DNA from 4 places in the Bacillus nitratireducens genome. Region 1 is predicted to be linked to each of the others. Evidence: riboswitches for the same ligand, from Rfam matches in the RefSeq annotation. Region 1 holds a riboswitch; each other region holds the start of a gene.
The links. A riboswitch is a leader RNA that binds a small molecule or an ion and turns the genes downstream of it on or off. The one in region 1 is predicted to bind thiamine pyrophosphate.
Positions count from the first base shown of each region.

Region 2: it holds a riboswitch for thiamine pyrophosphate, as region 1 does, so the genes downstream of both, thiC (phosphomethylpyrimidine synthase ThiC) here and Q3V31_RS23970 (MTH1187 family thiamine-binding protein) in region 1, are expected to answer to the same signal.
Region 3: it holds a riboswitch for thiamine pyrophosphate, as region 1 does, so the genes downstream of both, tenA (thiaminase II) here and Q3V31_RS23970 (MTH1187 family thiamine-binding protein) in region 1, are expected to answer to the same signal.
Region 4: it holds a riboswitch for thiamine pyrophosphate, as region 1 does, so the genes downstream of both, thiT (energy-coupled thiamine transporter ThiT) here and Q3V31_RS23970 (MTH1187 family thiamine-binding protein) in region 1, are expected to answer to the same signal.

Region 1 is NZ_JAUMJO010000007.1:132,573-134,776, forward strand. Features, by position in the region: gene Q3V31_RS23965 (methyl-accepting chemotaxis protein) at 1-795, shown strand, start outside; TPP riboswitch at 857-958, shown strand; gene Q3V31_RS23970 (MTH1187 family thiamine-binding protein) at 1,060-1,380, shown strand; gene Q3V31_RS23975 (ABC transporter permease) at 1,352-2,125, shown strand; gene Q3V31_RS23980 (ABC transporter substrate-binding protein) at 2,122-2,204, shown strand, end outside.
Region 2 is NZ_JAUMJO010000005.1:324,059-326,262, forward strand. Features, by position in the region: gene lldP (L-lactate permease) at 1-958, shown strand, start outside; TPP riboswitch at 1,154-1,269, shown strand; gene thiC (phosphomethylpyrimidine synthase ThiC) at 1,382-2,204, shown strand, end outside.
Region 3 is NZ_JAUMJO010000006.1:262,021-264,224, forward strand. Features, by position in the region: gene Q3V31_RS23285 (ABC transporter ATP-binding protein) at 1-527, opposite strand, end outside; gene tenA (thiaminase II) at 496-1,191, opposite strand; TPP riboswitch at 1,274-1,376, opposite strand; TPP riboswitch at 1,437-1,548, opposite strand; gene Q3V31_RS23295 (SH3 domain-containing protein) at 1,808-2,204, shown strand, end outside.
Region 4 is NZ_JAUMJO010000003.1:70,872-73,075, forward strand. Features, by position in the region: gene Q3V31_RS12180 (sensor histidine kinase) at 1-543, shown strand, start outside; gene thiT (energy-coupled thiamine transporter ThiT) at 753-1,412, opposite strand; TPP riboswitch at 1,499-1,600, opposite strand; gene Q3V31_RS12190 (FeoA family protein) at 1,795-2,022, shown strand; gene feoB (ferrous iron transport protein B) at 2,019-2,204, shown strand, end outside.

The sequences.
Region 1 (2,204 bases):
CAATCACAAGAAACTTCAGTACCAAAGTATTTAGGTATTGTATATGAAATGGAAGATAGGATGGAAGAGATAACTAATACTGCAAAACAAATGGCGAAAGAGTCTGAAGGTACGAAGCATCATTCAATAAAAGAAAATGGTGTTATTGAACAAATCATTAATCAAATGAGTTTAATCCAAAATGCAGTACAAGATTTATCTTCTATCATTTACTCGTTAGAAACAAGGTCAAAAGAAATAAGTGACATTGTAACTGTAATTACAGGTATTTCAAATCAAACGAACTTACTAGCTTTAAATGCTTCCATTGAAGCATCACGTGCTGGGGCAGCTGGGCGAGGATTTGCAGTTGTTGCCGATGAAGTTCGTAAATTAGCAGAGAAAACGGAAGCATCAGCAAAAGACATAGCTAAATTAATAGGGGAAACGCAAGTTGAAACGGAAGAAGCTGTTGTTTCAATACAAAAAGCTTCAAAAGAAGTAGAATCCGGAATTAAACTTTTTCAAAGTAGTGGTGCTTTCTTTGAAAAAATTTCAAAATCAGCACAATCTGTTACAAATCAAGTTAGAGTTGTTTCTAGCAATTCAAGTGATATATTGCAAAATAGCCAAAATATTGTTCGTGTTGTAAATGAACTATCACTTATTGCAAATACGTATGCAAATAGTAGTAATAATATTGAAGAAAGTATGAAAGAACAGGAAATGTCTGTACAAGATATTGCTGAATTAGCCAGTTCTTTAAGCTGGCTTTCACAGGAGTTACAAGAGTTAATAGGGGAATTCAAAAGTTAAATGAAATGATTATACGTGCTTTTATTTGTTCAATAAAATGAATCATGCTACAATGAAAACGAATTAAGAACCGGGGAGCCAATTGGCTGAGAGGATGTAAGTATACATCGACCCTCAACCTGATCTGGATAATGCCAGCGTAGGGAGTTACTTTAAAGTGATGTAGCATAAGTTATTATAGAATAACTTGTATACAAGGCTTTCCTACATGATAGGAAAGCCTTTTCTTTTTTTGAAAACATATTTTGTAAGGGGGATTTTATTATGTCACAACAAGTTACAATTTCATTTTCAGTAGTACCACAAGCGAAGAACAAAGATGTGTATTCCGTTGTTGATAAAGCAATTGAAGTTGTACAACAGTCGGGAGTTCGTTATGAAGTAGGAGCAATGGAAACAACGCTGGAAGGAGAATTAGATGTACTTCTTAACGTCATTAAACGCGCGCAACAAGCTTGCGTCGATGCTGGAGCAGAAGAAGTAATCACTTCTATTAAAATTCACTATCGTCCAAGTACGGGCGTAACGATTGACGAAAAAGTTTGGAAGTACCGTGATGAATATGCAAAACCAGAAGCGATCTAAAATAATTACAACAATTTGGCTTATCCTTCTCATTGCTATATGGGAAGGATCTGTTTCATTATTTAAAATTGAGCCGTGGATTTTACCGAAGCCGTCTGCAATTGTGCAAGAGTTAATTGGAATGAAAGATTTACTATTACCGAATACAGTGCAAACGTTACAGGAAGTAATAATTGGGTTGTTTTTTGCAATTATACTTGGGACAAGTATTGCTATCATTATGGATGTTATCCCTTTATTTCGGATTTTAATGAATCCGTTGCTTGTTATTTCGCAAACAATTCCCATCGTTGTGCTCGCTCCATTATTTATTATTTGGTTTGGGTATGGAATGTTGCCAAAAGTAATGGTTGTTATTCTTGTTTGTTTCTTCCCAATTGCGCTTAGCATTTTAGAAGGTTTCCAAACGGTAGATAAAAATATGCTGAAGTTGTTACAAACGATGAAGGCGACAAAGTGGCAAATTTATCAGAAAGTAAAATTTCCAGCAGTGCTCCCGTACTTTTTCTCAGGTTTAAAAATAGCTGTTACATATAGTGTGATGGGAGCGATTATTGGGGAATGGCTTGGTGCCAGTGAAGGATTAGGGGTTATGCTTACAAGAGCAACAAAATCCTTTTTAACGGCTCGAGTATTTGGTGTTGCAGCGATTATCGTCATGGTGACATTATGCCTGTACTTTATTGTTGAATTTATGGCAAGAATAACAGCACCATGGATATACAGAAAGGGCGGCAGAAAATGAAAAAAGGTTTAAAAATTATATTAGCTGCATTATTAGCAGTTGGTGTTGCAGGATGTAATCCGGCGAAGAAAGAAGAAAG
Region 2 (2,204 bases), on a different contig from region 1:
AATTACACAGTTTATTACAGCGACATTTTTAGGACCAGAACTTCCTGATATTACGTCAGCACTTGTAAGTTTAGTGAGTTTATCTCTATTCTTAAAAGTTTGGCAGCCGAAAGAAATTTATCAATCTAAAGAAGCGAATAGTGAAGTAGCCGCGGCGACGACAACGACATCTATGCCGAAACTAACGGTAGGAAAAGTAGTAAAAGCATGGTCTCCGTTCATTATTTTGACTGTGATGGTAGTCATCTGGAGCCAGAGTTTCTTTAAAGCGTTATTCGCTCCGGGCGGCGCTTTAGAAATTCTCGTATTTAAATTTGAAGTTCCAGGCTTGCACAATTTAGTAATGAAAGCAGAGCCAATTGTAAATAAACCGACGCCTTATGAAGCAATCTTAAAATTAGATATTTTATCAGCGACGGGAACAGCAATTTTAATTGCTTGTATCATTTCTATCTTTATTTTGAAAATGAGTGCAAAAGATGCAGTAGTAACATTTAAAGAAACGTTAAACGAACTAAAAATGCCAATTCTATCTATCGGATTCGTATTAGGATTCGCATTTATCGCAAATTATTCTGGTTTATCTTCTACATTAGCGTTAGCACTTGCAGGAACTGGTGGACTATTCCCGTTCTTCTCACCATTCCTAGGCTGGATCGGTGTATTCTTAACAGGATCAGATACGTCAGCGAATGCACTGTTCTCGAATTTACAAGCAATTACAGCGCAGCAAGTCGGTGTATCTGAAGTGCTTCTCGTTGCAGCAAATACAACGGGCGGTGTAACAGGTAAAATGATTTCTCCGCAATCGATTGCGATCGCTTGTGCGGCAGTTGGTCTTGCTGGAAAAGAATCAGATTTATTCCGCTTTACAGTGAAGCATAGTTTGTTCTTCGTAATTATTGTTGGTATTATGACGTATGTTCAAGCATATTATTTAACGTGGATGATTCCATAAAGTGAAACTTTAATCAGTGGGGGTTTTGTTCATCCCCCACTGATTATTAGTTGAGCCCCACCTAACTTCTTTGTTTTCGCTGAATTTTGAGGTGGGGGTCTTACTGCCCGTTAATGCGGGATAAACAACAAAAGAAATAAACTTTGCATTTTTCAGATTATCGTGTATGATGGGAAAGTATTGAAAATTAAATCAGTGATAAACTAGGGGTGCCTAACGTATGCGTAGGCTGAGAGAGAAGCGCGTGAACTTCTTAACCCTTTGGACCTGATCTGGCTCGTACCAGCGTAGGGAAGTTAACGGCTTTACATAATTATGTCTTTATGAGCCAGGTCCTTGTTTTTTTATGGACCTGGCTCTTTTTATTTTGGCATACGCTGGCCATATCTCGTCCTTGTCACGTACAGGGGGGCAACAAAAGTTATGAAACAATCTGTTTCAGCTGAGCAAATTGAATTGAAATCGAGTTTACCAGGAAGTAAGAAAGTATATGTGGATGGACCACGTGAAGGTATGAAAGTACCGATGCGCGAGATTGCACAAAGCGAAACGAACGGTGTCCCAAATCCACCAATCCGTGTGTATGATACGAGCGGTCCTTATACGGATCCTGCGTATAAAGTGGAGCTGGAAAAGGGGATTCCAACGCCGCGTCATTCTTGGATTGTTGAGCGCAGAGATGTAGAAGGATACGAAGGACGTGAAGTGAAACCAGAGGATGACGGTGTGAAAGTGGCTTCGAAACATACACCTGTTTTCCCGCAAATGGATCGCCAGCCGCTTAGAGCAAAGCAAGGTGCAAACGTTACGCAAATGCATTATGCACGTAATGGCGTTATTACGTCTGAGATGGAATATGTTGCGATTCGTGAAGGGGTAGAGCCTGAATTTGTTCGTAAGGAAATCGCGGAAGGTCGTGCGATTTTACCAGCGAATATTAACCATCCGGAAGCAGAACCGATGATTATCGGACGTAATTTCCATGTGAAGGTAAATGCGAATATCGGAAACTCTGCCGTATCTTCTTCTATTGCAGAAGAAGTAGAGAAGATGACGTGGGCGACTCGCTGGGGTGCAGATACGATTATGGATTTATCTACAGGTAAAAACATTCATACAACACGTGAGTGGATTATTCGTAATGCTCCTGTACCAGTTGGCACTGTGCCTATTTATCAAGCGCTTGAAAAAGTAAACGGAATTGCAGAGGATTTAACGTGGGAAGTGTATCGTGATACGTTAATTG
Region 3 (2,204 bases), on a different contig from region 1:
CATTGTTCAAACAACCATTCTTGCAAAGATGCCTTCGTTAAAGCGTCCAATGCGCTAAACGGTTCATCTAACAATAATATCTCCCCGCCCGTTAATAAAGTTCGGATAAAAGATACACGTTGTCTCATACCACCAGATAAATCTTTCGGATATTTCGCCTCGTATCCTTGTAACCCAAATTTATGTAACAGTTCTTTCGCTTTTACTTGCGCTTCTTTTTTCTGCACACCTTGGCACTCTAGCGGCAGGGCAGCATTCTCAATAATCGTCCTCCACGGCAAGAGCATATCTTTTTGGGGCATATACCCTACAGGGTGGCTCTTTGTTTCTGTCAGCTCTATCTGTCCAGTACTTGCTTCTTCTAAACCTGTAATAAGGCGAAATAAAGTACTTTTCCCGCATCCACTCGGTCCGATAATACTTACAAACTCTTTATCTTGTATAGAAGCATTTAATTCATTGATGATTGGTTTCTCATCATAATGAAAAGAAACATTATGAAACTGTAGTATGTTCTTGCTCCTCAAATCCCCACATCTCCTTACGATAGGACATATCCCAGAATAAATATTCAAATCGACTGGAATATAGGAAAATCTCCTCTAATCGATCTAGCTCTTTTTCAGACTTTCCAACTGCCATTTCATTTAATAAATCTATTAACCAAATACAAAGGTTACCGTATTCTTCAGAACTATATCCTTGAATCCACTCACCAAAGAACTCATGATCTCTTGCTCCAGGAATATCATTTAAACGCTTTCCAATCTCCCAGTAGCTCCACATACACGGAAGAAGTGCTGCTATTAATTCCGCAAGTGTGCCATTTTGAGATACAGACATCATGTAATTTGTATAAGCTAAATTTTTAGCAGATGGTTTTGCTGACTCTATCTCCTCTATAGAAATTCCAAGTCTTTTTGCATACTGTTTATGGATCGTCATTTCTCCATTTAATATTCCATCAATTTGTTCAGCAAATTTCCCCATTACTTGTGGATTTGTTGCCTTTACAACACCGATGGCATATAGCTTTGCATAATCTAACAAATATAAATAATCTTGAATAATATAATACTGAAACTTATCTTTTTCTAACGTGCCATCCCCCATACCTACTACAAACGGATGATTATGACTCATCTCCCAAACTGGTTGTACAGTTTCTAATAATCTATCGCAAAATTTCATTTCTATTTCCCCTTCCGATATATGTATCTAAATAAAAAACCACTTCTATATAAGAAGTGGTTACAGCAAATAAAATTATACATTTATTCGTTGTCCACTTCCCTTCGCTAGTATTACCTAGATCAGGTCTGTAAGGGTTAAGGATTATTCCTCTCTCAGCACATCAAGCACCCCTAGTGGTTTCAATATGAAATTTTCAAATAAAAAAGCCCCGTTTCTATACGCAAAGAAACGGGGACTCATTGTTAGTGTCCGAATTGCTTCCCTACGCTAGCATAATCTAGATCAGGTAATGAAAAGGATCAAAGGCTTACGGCCTACTCTCAGCTGGCAACACCAGCTCTCCTAGCAAACTATAAAATTATCACTGTCAGTATAACACTGTAATAAGACATCATCAACTGTTTTAATTTTCTTAATTATCCATTAAATATTAATGTGTTTAACAAATATAAATGCGATCCCACAAATGATATATACAATGTTTATTTACGAACCTCTCTTCTAACATTATTTTTATTGATTTCATATTACATTTATGTGAATACGACCAATATATTATATCTTTATACTATAATAAAATTACAACTATACAACTAGAGGAGGTCTTTATTACATGAATATGAAAGCTACAGCTTTAACAGCCACTACTATCGCAATTGCTTCTTTACTTCCTTCTATGGGAGAATCCAATATACAAACAGCTGCTGCTAAGCAACCATCTAAAGTAAAAACTGGATATGTAAAAATTGACAACGTTGCACTACATCAAAATAACCATGCAGACAGTGCAATAATTGACAACATTCGATTTAATAGCCCGGTTACTATTCTTGAGACAACTCAAGATTGGTATAAAGTATCTGTTAACAACAAAACAGGCTACATAAAAAAAGATGCAATTCTATTCAAAAAAAATGTTCAATCAAAGAATCAATATATCGTAAATGCAAACGCATTAAACGTTCGCTCTGAACCTAATACAGAGTCTTCTATTCTAGATATATTACCAA
Region 4 (2,204 bases), on a different contig from region 1:
GCGATGGAAAAAGAAGTAGACAAGATGGATATACTAATTTTGGATATGCTTGAATTAGCTAAATTTGAGTCTGGCACATATAACATGAAGATGGATTCTTTCTATATCGATGGAGTGATTGAAGAAATATGTGAACAGCTTTCAGCGGAGATAGAGAAAAAAGAACTGAGTGTGCACAAACATATATGTCCAGCAGAAGTGATTGGGAATCAAAATAGAATTGAACAAGTAATTGTGAATTTTATTACGAATGCAATACGTTATACACCAAAAAAAGAAGATATTATTATTTCCACAATAGACGGGAAGGATCATATAAAAGTATGTATTGAAAATAAAGGTGCTCACATTGAAGAAGAACAATTAGATAAAATTTGGGATCGTTTTTATCGCGTGGATGCGGCAAGGAAACGCTCACAAGGTGGAACAGGGCTTGGTCTTGCAATTTCAAAGAATATTTTAGAATTGCACGATGCTGAATATGGGGTGAAGAATACCGAAGGTGGTGTGTTATTTTACTTCTATTTACCGAAAAAAGCGTAGACAATACTATCTACGCTTTTTTAATTTATTTTCATATTATCTTTACCTAATCTTTATTTTGGAGCAGTATAATTTGAATAGAAAATGAGGTTATGTAAGGAGTCGATGAACCGTGCATAGCAATTGGCTAAGTATAATGGTATTTATTTTCTTTTGTGCATTTATTGTATTTTTAATTGATATTACGATATGAAAAAAAAGAGCGCTAATTAAGCGCCCTTTTTTTGTGTATTCATTTGATAAGCACCGATGCTTTTGAATAAGCGTGGTGAAGTTGTAAATAAAAGAATTAGTAATACAGTACATAGTATGAAAGAACCGATCATGGTACTGCCGTTTACAATTAATGAATATAGCACAGCTGATTGTCCTTTCGGTGCATATTGTCCCCAGAAAATAATACCAGCGATAAAATGACAGAAATAGCGTGCAAAGCTACCGACAAATGTTGCAATGATAATGTAAACGAGTGCTTTTTTTCCTTTGTTTTGTTTTGGTTTATCTTTTCGACTACCAAAACTTGAATGCTCTGCATTACTGTTGTCTGAGGCAAGTGCTTTTTGAATTGGACGATAGAATAAACCAGCAAAGCCGATAAAGGCAAAGGCAATGAAGTACTCAATGAATGCTTGAACTGGTGTTAGAATGTAAGCATCGCCTACGACAATTTGTAAAAGCCCCCAAATTAAGCCTCCTAAGAAAGCCCTTTTGAAGCCCCAGCGGTATGCGATAATAAAAATAGGAATCATAGCAAATGAGATGGAACCGCCTGTTGGAAGTTTAATTGATAATGGTAGAATGTCGATAATCAAGGCGAAGGCTGCAAGAATAGCAGATTCGATCATCGCTTGTAAATTGGTGTTACGCATGTTGTCTCCCCCTATATCCAAGTTGCACAAAAAAGAACATTATCATAGGAGGATACGAAATACGTAAATAAAAAAAGAGGTGTGTATTTCGGACGTTTGCACAATTCCTGCGTTAGCATTAACTAACAGGTTCAAAGGGTCGGAACGAATTGTTCCCTCTCAGCGGTAAGGCTCCCCCTGTGATAACGAGATTCTTTATTTGCTATTGTTCATTGTAAGCGAAATGGATGAGAATGGCAAATGAATACCGTATGACAATTATTGAAATAGAATTGTAGCGAAATGTTAATAAATATGAAGCAAAAGGGTATAGTCCAATTGAAATAGAGTATGATATAATTTTTTTGAAAATAATTATCATTCTCTTCTGAGGGGGAAGGTTATGAGCTTAGTAGATATTAAAATTGGTGAGAAAGTGTTAGTAAAAAGTATTCAGTCTTTAGATCAGTTATTAAAGCGTAGACTAGCTGCTTTCGGTCTTGCGGAAGGAAGCGAACTTCGCTTGAAACAGAAAGCGATGTTTAAAGGTCCTTGTACATTGGAGTGTCGTGGACAGTTAATTAGTATTCGTCATTGTGACGCGAAAATGATAAAGGTGGAATTAGCGTGAATAAGGTTGCTTTGCTAGGGAATCCGAATACAGGGAAAACATCATTATTTAATGCACTTACTGGTTCTTATGAGTATGTAGGGAACTGGAGCGGTGTAACAGTAGAAAAGAAGGTTGGTAAATTAAAAGATAAGCAAGGAACATTAATTGATTTACCAGGCGTGTATGATTTGAATCCAGTT